4 regions of the Bradyrhizobium sp. Cp5.3 genome follow, and region 1 is predicted to be linked to each of the others. Evidence: predicted binding sites of a transcription regulator. Region 1 holds the regulator's gene; each other region holds the start of a gene.

What was found. Region 1 encodes PhoB, which activates phosphate uptake and scavenging genes when phosphate is short. Its sites were predicted from a motif close to TGTCATNNANCTGTCAT; they were not measured.
Region 2: the regulator PhoB is predicted to act here: its motif matches at 1,764-1,780, upstream of K289_RS0120535 (YdcH family protein).
Region 3: the regulator PhoB is predicted to act here: its motif matches at 2,066-2,082, upstream of pstS (phosphate ABC transporter substrate-binding protein PstS).
Region 4: the regulator PhoB is predicted to act here: its motif matches at 1,827-1,843, upstream of K289_RS0127655 (DUF2794 domain-containing protein).

The regions. Positions count from the first base shown of each region.
Region 1 covers NZ_AUFA01000001.1:242,839-247,065, reverse strand. The annotation lists gene pstB (phosphate ABC transporter ATP-binding protein PstB) at 1-652, shown strand, start outside; gene phoU (phosphate signaling complex protein PhoU) at 664-1,380, shown strand; gene phoB (phosphate regulon transcriptional regulator PhoB) at 1,395-2,102, shown strand; gene K289_RS0101160 (GcrA family cell cycle regulator) at 2,342-2,854, opposite strand; gene K289_RS0101155 (aspartate aminotransferase family protein) at 3,310-4,227, shown strand, end outside.
Region 2 covers NZ_AUFA01000013.1:79,490-83,716, forward strand. The annotation lists gene K289_RS0120515 (GGDEF domain-containing protein) at 1-440, shown strand, start outside; gene K289_RS0120520 (hypothetical protein) at 552-803, opposite strand; gene K289_RS0120525 (hypothetical protein) at 936-1,151, opposite strand; gene K289_RS0120530 (YdcH family protein) at 1,329-1,535, opposite strand; gene K289_RS0120535 (YdcH family protein) at 1,867-2,052, shown strand; gene K289_RS0120540 (NAD(P)/FAD-dependent oxidoreductase) at 2,160-3,263, opposite strand; gene K289_RS0120545 (EAL domain-containing protein) at 3,478-4,227, shown strand, end outside.
Region 3 covers NZ_AUFA01000004.1:205,691-209,917, reverse strand. The annotation lists gene K289_RS51460 (hypothetical protein) at 1-693, opposite strand, end outside; gene pstS (phosphate ABC transporter substrate-binding protein PstS) at 973-2,022, opposite strand; gene hisC (histidinol-phosphate transaminase) at 2,215-3,267, opposite strand; gene K289_RS0108720 (FAD-binding oxidoreductase) at 3,495-4,227, shown strand, end outside.
Region 4 covers NZ_AUFA01000025.1:30,547-34,773, reverse strand. The annotation lists gene K289_RS0127665 (Bax inhibitor-1/YccA family protein) at 1-544, shown strand, start outside; gene K289_RS0127660 (GNAT family N-acetyltransferase) at 772-1,302, shown strand; gene K289_RS0127655 (DUF2794 domain-containing protein) at 1,397-1,765, opposite strand; gene K289_RS0127650 (thioredoxin family protein) at 2,306-3,082, opposite strand; gene acnA (aconitate hydratase AcnA) at 3,303-4,227, opposite strand, start outside.

The DNA.
Region 1 (4,227 bases):
CATCGGCCCGTCGGGCTGCGGCAAGTCGACCCTGCTGCGCATCTTCAACCGGATGTACGACCTCTATCCGGGTCAGCGCGTCACCGGTCAGCTCATGCTCGACCAGACCAACATTCTCGATCCCAAGCTCGACCTCAATTTGCTGCGCGCCCGCGTCGGCATGGTGTTCCAGAAGCCGACGCCGTTCCCGATGACGATCTACGAGAACATCGCCTTCGGCATCCGCCTCTATGAGAAGATATCGAAGTCCGAGATGGACGACCGCGTCGAGAAGGCGCTGCGCGGCGGCGCGCTCTGGAACGAGGTCAAGGACAAGCTCAACGCCTCGGGCCTCTCGCTCTCCGGCGGCCAGCAGCAGCGCCTCTGCATCGCGCGCACCGTCGCGGTGCGGCCCGAGGTGATCCTGTTCGACGAGCCCTGCTCGGCGCTGGACCCGATCTCGACCGCCAAGGTCGAGGAGCTGATCCAGGAGCTGTCCGAGAATTACACGATCGCGATCGTCACCCACAACATGCAGCAGGCGGCGCGCGTCTCCGACAAGACCGCCTTTATGTATCTCGGCGAGCTGATCGAGTTCGACGACACCAGCAAGATCTTCACGTCGCCGACCGATCGGCGCACGCAGGATTACATCACCGGCCGCTTCGGCTGAGGAGACAGGATATGGGTTCCGAACACACCGCAAAGGCCTTCGACACCGACCTGCAGGAGCTCACCCGGCTGGTCGCGGAGATGGGCGGGCTCGCCGAGCGCATGATCGTCGATTCCGTCGATGCGCTGATCCGCCGCGATGTCGCGCTCGGTCAACGTGTGGTCGCCGGTGATACCGAGATCGACGCGCTGCAGAAGAAGATCGAGGAGCGCTCCGTCCTGACCATCGCCCGCCGCCAGCCGATGGCGGTCGACCTGCGCGAGATCGTCGGCGCGATGCGCGTGGCGACCGACCTCGAACGCATCGGCGACCTCGCCAAGAACATGGGCAAGCGCGTCGCAGCGCTGGAGACGGACTTTCATCCGCTCAAGCTGTTCCGCGGCCTGGAGCATATGACCGACCTCGTGCAGCAGCAGGTCAAGTCGGTGCTGGACGCCTATGCCGCGCACGATCTGCCGGCGGCGATGGCGGTGTGGAAGGGTGACGAGGAAGTCGACGCCATCTGCACCTCGCTGTTCCGCGAGCTCCTCACCTATATGATGGAGGATCCGCGCAACATCTCCTTCTGCATCCACCTGATGTTCTGCGCCAAGAACATCGAACGGATCGGCGACCACGCCACCAACATTGCCGAAACCGTGTTCTACATGATCGAAGGCCAGGCCATCGCCGACAAGCGGCCGAAGGGCGACATGACGACCTTCGCCACGACGGTCCCGAATAGCTAAGGAGCGACGACCCCATGGGCGCACGCATTATGGTGGTTGAAGACGAAGAAGCTCTGACCGAGCTGCTCCGTTACAACCTCGAAGGCGACGGCTATGACGTCGAGACGGTGATGCGCGGCGACGATGCCGACACCCGCCTCAAGGAACACATACCCGATCTGATCGTGCTCGACTGGATGCTGCCGGGCCTGTCCGGCATCGAGCTGTGCCGGCGGTTGCGTGCCCGGCCCGAGACCAAGCAGCTCCCGATCATCATGCTCACCGCGCGCGGCGAGGAGAGCGAGCGGGTACGTGGCCTTGCGACCGGCGCCGACGACTACATCGTCAAGCCGTTCTCGGTGCCGGAGCTCCTGGCGCGCGTGAAGGGTCTGCTCCGACGTGCAAGCCCCGAGCGGCTCGCCACGGTGCTCGCCTATGGCGACATCGAGCTCGACCGCGAAAAGCGCCGCGTGGCGCGTTCGGGCCGGCCGATCGATCTCGGTCCGACCGAGTATCGCCTCCTGGAGTTCTTCCTGGAGCATCCGGGCCGCGTGTTCTCGCGCGAGCAGCTGCTCGACAGCGTCTGGGGCCGCGACATCTACATCGACGAGCGCACTGTCGACGTGCATATCGGCCGCCTTCGCAAGCTGCTCAATCTCGGCCGCGAACAGGACCCGATCCGCACCGTGCGTGGTGCCGGCTATGCGCTGGATGATCGTTTCGCGAAGGCGGAGCAGACTTAAGGTCTGACAGGTTGGCGGGCTGTCGCCACAATCTCGTCGTCCGGGCCTGGTGCGCAATTGCGCACGGGGCGCGGGACGCATCGCCCCAGGGCGCAGTTGTTGCGCGAAGAGGGTAACTCCGAGTCCCCGTCATCACATCCGCTGGCGGTAATGGCTCCCGGCTTTCGCCGAGACGACGCGGAGTTTGACTGGGCCGTCGTCGCGTGACGGCCTCATCCTGATCGTCGACGAAAGCTAGCTCAGCGCGTGCCCGGCTTCGCCGGGGCGCGGCGGCGGTCGGCTGCCGGCTGGTAGGCGACGCGCGAGTGCTGGGCGCAGTAGGGCAGGCCCGAGAGCGCCCTGCCGCCGCAGAAGAAGAAATCCGGGCTCGAGGGATCGCCAACCGGCCAGTGGCAGGTCGCCTCGTTCAGCTCGAGCAGCGACAGCCGCTGGCTCATCGGCACCACGTTGTCGTAGGTGACCGGATCGGGCTCCACCTCGACCTCGAAGGCCTGCGCCAGCGCGGTGTTGCCGCGCGAGATCGGACGGGACACCCGCATCATGTGCTGCGCGGGACGCGCCTTGCGCGGCCGCGGAGCTGCCGAAGACGGGCTCTTGGCGCGGCCGGACAGGCCGAGCCTGTGCACTTTGCCGATCACGGCATTGCGGGTCACATTGCCGAGCTCGGCTGCGATCTGGCTGGCCGAAAGTCCGGCCTCCCAGAGCTTTTTCAACTGCTCGACGCGATCGTCGGACCAGGTCAAAACCGTCATTGCACCCTTTCCCTCGCCGCGCGCCAGCCATCCTGGGGCCTCGCAGCGATTGCCTAAGCCTCGAAAAACCCGTGCCGCCAGAATCCCTTAAGGCTCGCCGGGCGCGACTAGAACGCCCGAACGTTTACGCCGGTACATGAGGACTTAGAGGATCAGAACCGCTGCACGAGATGTCGTATCTGACAAGCCAAACGCTACAATATGGCGTGACTCACGCGCAAGAGTCCGCCGACTCGCTTCCACATGTTCCGTAGCGAAACCACCACAAAATAGGCACCGCAAGACTACGGATTCTGCGTTTCCCGAGGCTTGCCGGCGGCATTGACTCCCGTTCTGCCAGGCATAAGATGCCCTCACGTGCCGCCCTGAAAAGGCGGCACGTTTCGTTTTCCGGGACGGTCATTGGTGCGCTGCGCAATGCGCGTTGAGGCCGTCCTCAACACCAAGTGACAGCCATGACCAAGAGCGCCGCGCCGCATCTGCTTCCCGTTTTCGCCAGGGCCGACATCGGTTTCGAGCGCGGCGAAGGCTGCTGGCTGATTGCCACCAATGGCGAGCGCTATCTCGACTTCACGTCCGGCGTCGCGGTGAACGCGCTCGGCCATGCCCATCCCGTGCTGGTCAAGGCGCTGCAGGAGCAGGCGACGAAACTCTGGCATATGTCGAACCTGTTCCAGAGCCCGGATGGCGAACGTCTTGCGAGCCGCCTCTGCAACGAGAGCTTTGCGGACTTCGTGTTCTTCTGCAATTCCGGTGCGGAAGCGCTGGAATGCGTGATCAAGGTCGTGCGCCGCTATCACGCGTCGAAGGGGCATCCCGAGCGCTTTCGCATGATCACTTTCGAGGGCGCCTTCCATGGCCGCACGCTCGCGACGCTGGCTGCGACGGGCTCGGCAAAATATCTCGAAGGTTTCGGTCCGCCGATGGAAGGCTTCGACCAGGTCCCGCATGGCGATCTCGACGCCGTCAAGAAGGCGATCGGTCCGCAGACTGCCGGCATCCTGATCGAGCCGATCCAGGGGGAGGGCGGCGTGCGCTCGGCGACGCCGGCATTCCTCAAGGCGCTGCGCCAACTCTGCGACGAGCGTGGCCTCTTGCTCGCATTCGACGAGGTGCAGACCGGCATGGGCCGTACCGGCGATCTGTTCGCGCACCGCCGCCTCGGCGTCACGCCCGACGTGATGTCGCTGGCGAAAGCGCTCGGCGGCGGATTCCCGATTGGCGCCTGCCTCGCGACCGCGGAAGCGGCCTCCGGCATGACACCCGGCTCGCATGGTTCGACCTTCGGCGGCAATCCGCTCGCGATCTCCGCCGCCAATGCGGTGCTCGACGTCATGCTCAAGCCCGGCTTCTTCGACCACGTGCAGAAGATG
Region 2 (4,227 bases), on a different contig from region 1:
TGCAGCGCGCCATTGCCTACATGAAGCGCTACCGCGCCAGCGGTGCGGTGATCGTGCTCGATGTCGACCGGCTGAAGCCGATCAACGACTCCTTCGGCCATGCCGCCGGTGACGAGGTCCTCAAGGCGATCGCCGGCACGCTGACGCGGCAGGTGCGCGCGTCCGACGTGGTGGGCCGGCTCGGCGGCGACGAGTTTGCGCTGCTGCTGTGGAATCTCAGCGAGACCGACGCCAAGGCGAAGGCTGCGGCCTTCGAGCAGGCGATCGACGAGCTCTCTTTCGTCTTCCATGGCCAGCGCGTGAACGCGGGTGCCTCCACCGGCGTCGCGCTGCTCGGGCCGCATTCCGACGCAGGCCGCGCGCTGGAGGAGGCCGATGCGGCAATGTACGTGCGCAAGGCGAAGCGGCGGCACGAGCCGGCGATCAGGCTACGCGAGTAGCTAGAGCATGATCCGGACCCGAAGGGCCGCGTTAGCGCAAAGTGTGGAGCGGTTTTCCCGCGCGACAAACGCGGAACGCGTTTGCGCGGAGATCATGCTCGAGCAATAGAGTCAGAGCGCGCCGAGGTCTTCCGGCACGTTGCCGAATTTGCGCAGCAGCTTGGCGTCGTCGAACTCACCGGTCATGGGATCGCCGCTGCGGCTGAACGCGACCGCGCCGATGTGCCCGGTACCGCGCGCCAGAATCGCGGCGCGCCGCAGGGCGGCCGCCGAAGTCTGGCATTCCTCCGCGGCGCCTGCGACCGGCGATCCGTCGGCATCGATCAGGAAGGGCATTGCAACGTAGTAGGTCACATCCGACATGGCGTTGCTCCGGGTAGAGCATGATCCGGAAAAACGTGAAGCGGTTTTCCCTCGCAACAAACGCCGAACGCATTCGCGCGGAGATCATGCTCAAACAACAACCTAAAGCGCGATGCCATCGCGCTTTGGCGATCAGGCGGCGCTGCTCTTGCTCCGCATCTGGCCGCGCGAGGTCTCCGGAATGCAGCCGGCCGAAATCGCCGCCTGCAATTCCTCGAGCTCCGCCTCCAGATATTCGTTGGCCATGATCAGCGCCTTGATGGTGCTGCGCAGGTTGCCGTCGCACATCGCGATCGCCTGATCGCAGGCTTGTTCATAATGGCTGTTATCGAAGAGGGCTGCTGACATGGATGGGCGTTTTCCTGGGGGCGGTGGGCTTTCGAATGTTCTCTTTTTGTTCCAAGTGAGTCAAGCGGAATCCCGCGAAGCGCACCAAGTGTTCGGAGACGTGTTCGGAGACAAGTGTTCGCGGACATGGCCGACACTCCCGGCGCGGTAAGTCCGGGCTGCCAGAGGCGTTCGCGATCAGGCGATGATGTCGGGCGTGATCTGGTCTTCGATGAACGCGATCCGGTCGCGCAACAACAGCTTGCGTTTCTTCAGACGCTGCAAACGCAATAGATCGGGGGCGGGCGATTGATGCAGTGCATCGATCGCTGCGTCGAGATCTCGGTGTTCCTGCTGCAACCGGGCGAGCTCGGCTTCGAGTTCGCGCTCGTCTTCATTGGTCATGATCTACGGTGGCCGAAAAACCCGATGAGCTCCAGGACAAGGCTGTGGACGTCCTGTGGAAATTATCGTCCTTGCGTGGCGTGATCGCAAGCGATCTCCGGACGCCGCTCACCGTTCTCCCGCAAGATATTTCGGTGGAGCGCTCCCGCGCCGCGCGAGCACATTGATATCATGAGTCTTTCCCGCGCGGTTCCGTACTCACGCTTCATTACATATGAATTTTCAAAAATGACGCTGCGACGACGGATAATCGTCGACAGAACGAATCGCTGATGTACACTTCGCCGTCCGGATCGAATCCTAAGGTTCAACCCTACCGAGGAGGTTTCGAATGACAATTCAGGCACATCTGGTTGAATTGGAGCGGAAGCACAAACTTCTCGAAAACGAATTGCACGAAGCACTCGTGCACCTTTCAACAGACGACCTGCAAATTGTTGAGTTGAAGCGCCGGAAGCTGATGGTCAAGGACCAGATCGAGCGTTTGAAGCACGGCTCGGACGACACGCTCCACTAGTAACCCCGTACACATCGTAAAGTTGATCGCACCCTTTCACGCAGGGGCGAGAGCTATTGTGCTCGTCCCTGCGGCAAGGGCGCCACGCAATCATCATTGCGCGGGACCTAGAGTCCTGCGAGTTCGGCGACGTGATCCGCAATCGCGAGCGATGACGTCAATCCCGGCGATTCGATGCCGAACAGATTGATCAGTCCCTCGACGCCATGATCGCGCGGGCCCTGCATCAGGAAATCCTGCGTGGCGACAGCCGGCGGCACGATCTTCGGGCGGATGCCTGAATAGCTCGGCATCAACGCGCCATCAGGCAGCGTCGGCCAATATTTGCGAATGGCCGGATAGAAGCGCTCGGCGCGCGCCGGGTCGACTGCATAGTCGATCGTCTCGATCCACTCGACGTCCGGACCGAACCGCGCCTGGCCTGCCATGTCCAGCGTCAAATGCACGCCGAGCCCGCCGGGCTCGGGCACCGGATAGATCAGGTGCGAGAACGGCGCCTTGGCGCTGCAGCTGAAGTAATTGCCTTTGGCGAGATAGGCCGGCGGAATCTGCTCCAGCGGCATGCCGTCGATGTGGCGCGCGACCGTGGTGGCCGCGAGCCCGGCGGCGTTGACGAGCAGGGCGCATTGCAGCGTCATCGGCGCCTCGCCGCCGGCATCGATCTCGATCACGCCGCCCGCGGCCTTGGCCCGGATCAGTGGTGTGTGAAACGCAAAGGCCGCGCCGGCCGCCTCGGCCTCGCCGCGCAGTGAAAGCATGTAGGCGTGGCTGTCGATGATGCCCGTGGAAGGCGAGAGCAGCGCGGCGTCGCAGGCGAGCGCCGGCTCCAGCGCGCGGGCGGCTTCGCCCGGGAGCAACTGCATGTCGAGCACGCCATTGGCTTCGGCATGCGCCTTGATCGATTGCAGCTTCTCGGTCTCCCTCGGCGTCGTCGCAACGATCAGCTTGCCGCAATTCTTGTGCGGAATGCCGCGCTCGGCGCAGTAGCGGTAGAGCGCATGCTTGCCGCTGACGCACATGCGCGCCATCCAGCTGCCGGCGCGGTAGTAGATGCCCGCATGGATCACTTCGCTGTTGCGCGCGGACGTGATGGTGCCGATGGCCTCCGCCTCTTCCAGCACGATCACCTCGCGCCCGGCCTGGGCGAGGCGCCGGGCGATCGCGAGCCCGACGACGCCGGCTCCGACGACGACGCAGTCGACCCTATCCATGGTTTTGCGGCATTTCTGGTGGGGGCGCCGAGAGTTGCGGAGGGGCCTGTTTGCCTGGAAAACGTGCCTCGAGGCCGCCTTCCGTTAAGGGAGCATTTATCATGTCAGGGCAATTGCCGTAGTTCACGTCACATTTTTCTGTCGCGCGTACAGGCGTTTACCCGATCCAAACCCGTGAAGCCAGACAATCCGCAGTTGAAATCGCGGGTGGCTGATGGCTGACAGGAACTGGCATGCGGGCAGCACGATTCTGATTTCTGTGCAGGCCGTCGTGTGTCTGGCCTGCACGGCTGCCCCTGCGCGCGCCGTCGCGCTGTCCGACCAATTCGCATCGTCCGGCCATGTCGGCAGGCTCGATCCCGGCGTGATCTGGGAGGCTCTCATCGCGGGCGTTGCCGTCAGCGCCTTCCTGGCCGCGATCGTTCTGTGGATCCATTCCGCGCTGCGCCGGGCCAAGCGGGCGCAGTTGCGGCGCAATGCCTTCGTCTCCTCCGCCATGAACAATCTCAACCAGGGCGTGGTGATGACGGATGCGCAGCGGCGCATCATCTTCTGCAACGACCGCTATATCGAGATCTACGGCCTGTCGCGGTCGGACCTCTGGGCCGACATGACCGGCTACGACCTCCTCAAGCTGCGGCGCGATCGCGGGGTCCTCGGTGTCTCCGACGACGAGTTCTACGAGAAGGCGGCAAGCCACAACGGCCTGATCACCGAGCTGCCGGACGGGCGCGCCATCCTCGTGAAGTATTACGTGCTGCCGAACGGCGGCTCGGTGGCCACGCATCTCGATGTCAGCGAGCAGCGCAGGCTGTCGCGGCAGCTCGCGTCCACCAAGCAGTTCCTGGAGACGGTGCTGGACAACGTGCCGGCCTGCGTCGCCGCGAAGAACATCGAGGACGGCCGCTACATTTTCGCCAATAGCGCCTATGAGCGGTTCTGGGGCTTCTCGCGGGACTACGTC
Region 3 (4,227 bases), on a different contig from region 1:
GGCAATGGCCGGTTCGTCCGCGGCGACCGTTTCGAGGTCTGCGATGCTGTGGCTCGGATCGCTGCTGATGCTGACGTCGGAACGATCGGGCGGAGCATCTTCCGCGAGGGCGGCAAGGCTTGCCGGAGAAGCGTCTACCGCGACAGGCTCGATGTCAGCGGTCGCACTGCTGGCTGACTCATCAGCGCCAGCAATATCTGCCAGGGCCTCGGGAGAGCTCTCGACGACCTCGATAACGGCTGGCTCGTCCGCAGCGACCAGCTCAACATCCACGGTGTCGCTGTGGTCTGGATCGGCGCTCGTGCTGGCGTCCGGGATCTCGGAGTGGTCTGAAGTCTCGAGAATGGTGAGCGGAGCGTCATCTGCGATGATCGTCTCGATGTCCGCAAGTGTGGTGCAAGATGGGCCGTTGCCGACATCGGGGCCGCCGGCCGAAGTCTCTTCAGAAAGATCCACGGTCGTCGCGCTCTCAACGGCAACCGCGGTGATATCGCGAGACGGCTCGCTGCCGACGCAAATATCGGCAGAAACAGCCGCAAGACCTTCCGTGCTATCGGCAACGACAACGGGAGAGTGTTCCAGAGCGACCGGCGCGACCCTCGCGGCGTCGACCTGCGTCGAGGGCCGAAGCTTACTGAAAGCCCATTTCACCGCAGGAACGCGGCGCAGCAACGCTATCAGTTTCGAAAGCACTGGAAGTTGTCCAAAAGGTACTCGAAATGAGACATCGCTGATTCGCCAGCAAAGCAAAAATTGCCCCGGCCGTCACATAGATGTCAATGGATGCGGCCCAATTGAGGCGCCCGCATCCACGAGTGAGGGCGGCAGCACAAATGCCGTGACCGCTGCTAGCCTTTCGACTGTTACTGACGGCCGCGCTGCATTCCGTTCTCTGATCGTTCTTCCGACATGCAACGCCAGTGAGCAGCGCAGAAGATACACGTGCGCTTGGTGGGCCGCCAGTTTCCCGCCTCAGCGCTTGACGGCCGCTGATGCCACCGTGGGCGCTTCGATGCTTTGCTGCCAGTAGTGTTCGATCTGCTCGATCAAGGCAGGCGGCAAGGGAACGTAGTTGAGCATTTCGGCCTGGGATTTCCCGTTCTCCAGCGACCAGCGAATGAAGTCGATCGCGGCCGCCGACCGTTCCGGAGATTTCGCGGTCTTCGGCATCAACACGAACGTCGTGGCGGTGATCGGATAGGCGTCCTCGCCGGGCGCATTGGTGAGCACGAGATGGAAATCCTTCTCTGCCTTCCAGTCCGCGCTCGAGGCCGCTGCCTGGAACGATGCTGCATCGGGGACGACGAAGTTGCCTGCGCTGTTCTGCACGACACCGAAGGAAATCCTGTCCAGCCGTTGCAGTGCGTAGGTGTATTCGAGATAGCCGATCGCGCCGGGAACGAGACTGACGAGCGAGGCGACGCCGTCATTGCCGCGTCCGCCCAATCCGAGCGGCCACTCGACCGAAGTGCCTTCTCCGACCGCCGTCTTCCATTGAGGACTGACCTTCGAGAGGTAGTTCGACCAGTTGAAAGTCGTTCCGGATCCGTCGATGCGATGAACGACGGTGATCGGCGCGCTCGGCAGCTTGATGTCGGGATTGATCGCCCGTATGGCGGGATCGTTCCAGGACCTGAGCTTGCCGAGATAGATGTCGGCAAGCATCGCTCCCGTGAAGCGGATCTGGCCAGGCTTGACGCCGTCAATATTGACCACCGGCACGACGCCTCCGACCACGATCGGGAATTGCATCATGCCGAGCTTGTCCAATTCTCTGGGATCAAGCGGCATGTCGCTTGCGCCGAAATCGACGGCTTCCTTCTTGATCAAGCCGACGCCAATGCTCGAGCCCACCGATTGATAGCTGACAATGTTGCCGGTCCTGGCCTTGTAGGCGTCGATCCATTTCGCCATCACCGGCGAAACGAAGGTTGAGCCCGCACCCCTGGTGTCGGCAGCAAAGCTTTGCGTCGCCATGACCAGGGCGGTGAAGATGATCGGTAGCCTGAGGCGCTTTGTCATGGGCGCGACCCTAGCAGTTCCAACACCAGGCCAATGTGGTCTATGTCACAAAAGTGCAATGTGCTTTCTGGCGCCGGCGCGGGCGGGAAAAGCCCGGCGTAGTCACTTCGCCGATATGCGGATTTGTCAGCTATATTGTCGCATCTTGCCGGCTAGCGCGATGCGGCGGCGTGGTCCGCCGCCAGTCCTGGCTCAGATCAGATCGCGCAGCACTTCAATCAGCCGGCCACACTGCTCTTCCGTTCCGACCGTGATGCGCAGGAAGTCTTCGATGCGCGGCTTCTTGAAATGCCGGACCAGAACGCCGCGCTGCCGAAGCGCAGCCGCGAGATCGGCTCCGCTTTGGCTGCGATGGCGCGCAAAGACGAAGTTCGCGAGCGAGGGCAGCACCTCGAAGCCGAGCTGCCGGAGATCGCGGGTCAGCGCTTCGCGGCTTGCGATGATGCGGGCGCGGGTCCGCCGAAACGACTCGTCGTCCTCGATGGCTGCGACCGCGCCGGCGATGGCGAGGCCATCGACGGGATAGGAGTTGAAGCTGTCTTTCACCCGTTCCAACGCTTCGATCAGCGGCCGTTGACCGATCGCAAAACCAACCCGCAAGCCGGCGAGCGAGCGCGATTTCGAGAAGGTCTGGACGACGAGCAGATTGTCGTGACGTGCAACGAGCGGCACGGCGCTCTCCGCGCCGAAATCGACATAGGCCTCGTCGACCACCACTAGCCGGTCCGGATCTTCGGCGAGCAGGGCGGCGATTGCGTCGCGCGGCAGGGCGATGCCGGTGGGCGCGTTCGGATTGCAGAGCAGGATGGCACTTGATGGTCGCCGGTAATCGGCGAGCTCAATTCTCATCGCGCCATCGAGTGGCACCTCCTCGTGAGCGACCCCATAGAGGCCGCAATAGACGGGATAGAAGCTGTAGGTGACGTCGGGGAACAGCAGCGGCGCATCGTGCTTCAGAAGAGCCTGGAAGGTGTGTGCGAGAACCTCATCGGAGCCGTTGCCGACGAACACCTCTTCGGGTGCCACATCGCAGCCCGCCGCGATCGCCTCGCGCAGCCGCGTCGCCCGCGGATCGGGATAGAGGCGCAGCCGCTCCGCAGCCGATGCGATCGCCGCCAGCACGCGCGGCGAGGGCGGATAGGGGTTCTCGTTGGTATTGAGCTTGACGATGCCGTCCTGCTTCGGCTGCTCGCCTGGCACATAGGGCGACAGCGTATGGACGACCGGACTCCAGAAGCGGCTCATGATCTCCGATCCAAGTTGATCGGAGCACAGTAGGATATGCCGGGCGTCGGTGGAAGTGCGCCTCCCGTTGAGGATTCGAAGCAGATCTGCACCAGCGTCGCAGCCGGAGACGTTCCCGCAAGCGCTGCCCTCATGCTAGGATTGGCCGCAAACGTGAAGAACCGAAAACAAGAACGAAGGCCGGCGCACCCAGGCTGCGCAGAAGAGCCGCAAAAAGAGAGGAATACATGCCGGGTGCAGCCCTTCCCACCATTCCCTCCATTCCGACCGCGCCCGTGACCGCTGCCATTCTCGACCGCTTGCAGGCAATCGTGGGCGACAGGGGCCTGATCCTGGACGAGCAGGACAAGCGGCCGTTCGTGACCGACTGGCGCGGCGCGCTGGCCGGGCAGGCTGCAGCGGTCGTGCGTCCCGCCAGCACCGCGGAAGTCTCCGCCGTCGTGAAGCTCTGCTATGACAACGGCATTGCCATCGTGCCGCAGGGCGGCAACACCGGTCTGATGGGCGGCGCTACGCCGTGGCCTACGCATCGCGGCATCCTGCTGTCGCTCGGCCGCATGAACCATGTGCTGAATGTCGATCCCGTCGGTTACGCCATGACCGTGGAGGCGGGCTGCATCCTCGAGACGCTTCAGGACACGGCTGCACGTCATGACCGCTTCTTTCCGCTCAGCCTGGGTGCCCAGGGCTCGTGCATGATCGGAGGCAATCTGTCGACCAATGCCGGCGGCGTGCAGGTGTTGCGCTATGGCAATGCGCGCAATCTGGTGCTGGGCCTCGAGGTCGTGCTGGCCAACGGCGACGTCTGGGATGGCTTGCGCGCACTCAAGAAGGACAATACCGGCTACGACCTCAAGCATCTGTTCATGGGCGCCGAAGGCACCCTCGGCATCATCACCAAGGCGGTGCTGAAGCTCTGGCCCGCGCCAAAGGACGTGTGCACGGCGTGGCTCGCGATCC
Region 4 (4,227 bases), on a different contig from region 1:
AAGCCCGCTGAAATGGCTGTTCATGCTGGCGCCCCTCGCCATGGTGTTCGTCATTTCGGCCGGCATCAACCGCCTCGCCCCCTCGACTGCCCAGATCCTGTTCTGGGTGTTCTCGGCGCTGATGGGCATCTCGCTGTCCTCGATCTTCCTGGTGTTCACGCACACCTCGATCGTGCGGGTGTTCTTCATCACCGCGGCGACCTTCGGTGCGCTGAGCCTCTACGGCTACACCACGCGTCGTGACCTGACCGGGATGGGCTCGTTCCTGTTCATGGGCCTGATCGGCATCATCATCGCGAGCCTGGTGAACCTGTTCCTGGCCAGCACGGCGCTGCAGTTCATCGTGTCGGTGGTCGGCGTGCTTGTGTTCGCGGGCCTCACCGCCTGGGATACGCAGCGGCTGAAGAACGACTACATCTACGGCTACGCGTCGGCCGGCGGTGACATCGCAGAGCGTGCGGCGATCACCGGTGCGCTGTCGCTGTACCTGAACTTCATCAACCTGTTCACGCTGCTGCTGCAGCTGCTCGGCCAGCGCGACTAAGCGGTAGACCCGAGCGAACGACACGAACCCCGGCCGAAAGGCCGGGGTTTTTATTTGGGCTGACTGCATCCCCAAACACCGTCGTTGCGAGCGCAGCGAAGCAATTCAGAAATGCGCCCGCGGAGGGGCTCTGGATTGCTTCGTCGCAAGGGCTCCTCGCAATGACGGAGTACGTGAACGCGGCATTGCCCCTTTCAGCGGTTCCGGGAACGCTTTAATCTACCCTCATGTCCGCACCTGAGATCAGGCCCACCACTGAGGCCGACCTTTCCGCCATCACCGCCATCTACCAGCAGGCCGTCCGCGAGGGCACGGCGACGTTCGAGCTGGAACCGCCCGACCTTGCCGAGATGACGCGGCGCTATCGCGCGCTGATTGATGGGGGCTATCCCCACTTCGTCGCCATGCTCGACGGACGCGTGGCCGGCTATGCCTATGCCGGCGCCTACCGGCCGCGGCCGGCCTATCGCTTCACGGTCGAGAACTCGATCTATCTCGATCCGTCGTTCCACCGCCGCGGCATCGGCCTGTTGCTGCTGGAGCGGCTGATCACCGAATGCGAAGCGCGCGGCTTCCGCCAGATGATCGCCGTGATCGGCGATTCCGCCAACGCCGGCTCGATTGGGGTCCACACCAGGGGCGGCTTCAGGATGATCGGCACGCATCCCAATGTCGGGCTGAAGTTCGGCCGGTGGCTGGACACCGTGATGATGCAGCGCGACCTCGGCGAGGGCGGCAGCACGGTACCGACCAAGTAGGACCTCGTAGGGTGGGCAAAGCGAAGCGTGCCCACGATTGCCGCAGCGGTCGCGGAGGGCACGGCGCGTTGCGCCTTTGCCCACCCTACGGCAGCTAAACGACCGCCAGCTTGCGGTCGATCACCAGCAGCACGCGCTCGAGCTCGTGGCCGCGGCGCAGGATCAGGCCGGTGGCCGAGATTACACTGTACATGCCCTGCTTGCGCGCCAGCCGCGGATCTTTCTCGATGCGATAGATCGGCACTTCAGAGGCGCGGCGATAGACCGAGAACACCGCCCGGTCCTTGAGGAAGTCGATGGCATAGTCGCGCCATTCGCCGTCGGCGACCATGCGGCCGTAGAGATTGAGGATGCGATGCAGTTCCAGCCGGTTGAACGTCACCCGGTTGCCTTGGGAATTCGCAGCGGCGACACGCGCCACTGCGCGCTGCTCGCTCGGATCGGCATCCTCCGACAGATTCATGGGCGCCTCCTGTCGCACAACATGATCGCGTCCGCGAAACCGTCGCGGGAACCCGCGGATCATGACAGTTGCATGATTGCGCCAACTGCTGCTTACCGCAAGAGGTTCCCGGCCAATCCCGCCAGAGCGTGGGCGAATCAGGGCACACGCTATGGTAGAACTTCTCAGCGACAAACCGTCACGGGATCGTTAGCAGGAATCATAGTCTCGCCTCTTTTCCGCCTAGCGACTGCCGCCCTGCATTGCGAAAAGACTCATGTGCGTTGGCCCGGTCCTTTCGGTTCCGGATTCCTCAGCCCCCAGCCCCCCGGGGTCGTCAGGATCGGGTCTGTACGCGCGACAAGGAGGGCCAACGCGAGTTGGTCCTTTTTTGTTTGTATCGGGTCGGGATGTGTGCCCGCTGTCATTCCGAGGCGCGCCAAGCGCGAGCCCGGAATCCATCGATCCAATTTTCCAAGATGAGAAATGGATTCCGGGCTCGCGCCAAGAGGCGCGCCCCGGAATGACGAAGGGAAGATCTTCGGAAACTATTTACGCGCTTCAATGCAGCGACGTGTACGCCGCGCCCAGCATCGGACCGGGCTTTTCGCGATTGCCGTCCTGGACGTAGACCACCGCGCCGTCGACGCCGTCGCGAGTCAGGTTCTCGATCGGCACCGTCCAGCTTTCCGGACGGCCGTTCCAGTCGCCAACCTTGAGCACGTTGCGGACCACGTTGTGGTAGGTAATCTGCTGCCCACGATTCTCGCCGCGGCCGATCGCGATCGGCACCGACTTCGAGATCGAGCAGATCCAGACCTCGCCGTGCGAGACCGCCGGCTCCTTGCTCGCCGCCACCGACACGTTGATCTGCTTGCCCGCCAGCGACATCGTTACCGGCACGCTCATGACGGATTCATTCTTGGTGGTATTTCCGATCGCACTTTCGATACCGGCGAGATCGCTGCCGATGACATGCGCCGAGCCGTTGACCACGACCTGCGGCGTATAGACCTCACGGTCGCCGCGCATGCGCGAATAAGCGCGCTGCCGTGCGGAGAAGCGCGAATCCGCCAGCGTGTCCTTCCAGCCGAGATAATCCCAATAGTCGATCGGCATGCTCAGCGCGATGATCGAGGGATCCTTGGAGAGTTCGCCGATGATTGCGTCGGCGGGCGGACAGGACGAGCAGCCCTGCGAGGTGAAGAGTTCGACCACGGCGCGGGGATCGGCGTGGGCGGGACGAATGATGGCGATGATGGCACAGACGCTGAGTGCTCCCGACCAGAATGCACCAGACCAGCGTGAAATTTGATTAGTAGCCATCATTCCAGTCATGTCGAACGTCGCACATCCTAGCTCGTGGGGGAAAAATCGTATCGCTTGATGGTCACCGTAATCTTACGGGGCGCGGCACATTGATCCACCAAGGCGGAGTTTTCCGCCGGGCGGGCCCATCTGAAGCGTGCCGCAAACGCGCGAAGGCGGCCTTTTGATAGGCCGCCTTCGTTTAAGCTTCTACTCACTTCGCAGTGAGCCACCGTTCACAAATCCGCGCTTATGCCGCGAGCTTGCGCAGCACGTAGTGCAGGATGCCGCCGTTCCGGTAGTAGTCGAGCTCGTCCAGCGTATCGATCCGGCAGAGCAGCTGGACGCGCTGGAGCGAGCCGTCGCCGGAAACGATCTCCGCGGTCAGCTTCTGACGCGGCTTGAGGTCGCCGACGAGGCCGCGCAGCGTGACCTTCTCGTCGCCCTTCAGGCCAAGCGACTGCCAGGAGGTGCCTTCCTCGAAGGTGAGCGGCAGGACGCCCATGCCGACCAGGTTGGAGCGGTGGATGCGCTCGAAGCTCTGGCAGACCACGGCGCGGACGCCGAGCAGGCGCGTGCCCTTCGCAGCCCAGTCGCGCGAGGAGCCGTTGCCGTATTCGGCGCCGGCGAACACGACCAGCGGCACGTTCTCCTGCTGGTACTTCATCGCGGCGTCGTAGATCGACATCTGCTCGCCGTCGGGCCAGTGCTTGGTCAGACCGCCTTCGGGAATGTTGCCGTCGGCACCCTTGAGCATGAAGTTCTTGATGCGGATGTTGGCGAAGGTGCCGCGCATCATCACTTCATGGTTGCCGCGGCGCGTGCCGTACTGATTGAAATCGGCCGGACGCACCTGGTGCTCGCTGAGATACTTGCCCGCGGGCGAGGTGAGCTTGATCGAGCCGGCCGGCGAGATGTGGTCGGTGGTGATCTTGTCGCCGAACATGGCGAGGATGCGCGCCTCGACGATGTCGGTGACCGGCTCCGGCTCCTTCTTCATGCCTTCGAAATAGGGCGGGTTCTGCACATAGGTCGAGCTCATGTTCCAGCGATAGGTCTCGCTCTCGACCGTCTTGATCTTGCGCCAGTTGGTGTCGCCCTTGAACACGTCGGCATACTTCTTCTTGAAGATCGACGCGGTCACGAACTTCTTCATGAAGGCGTTGATCTCCTTC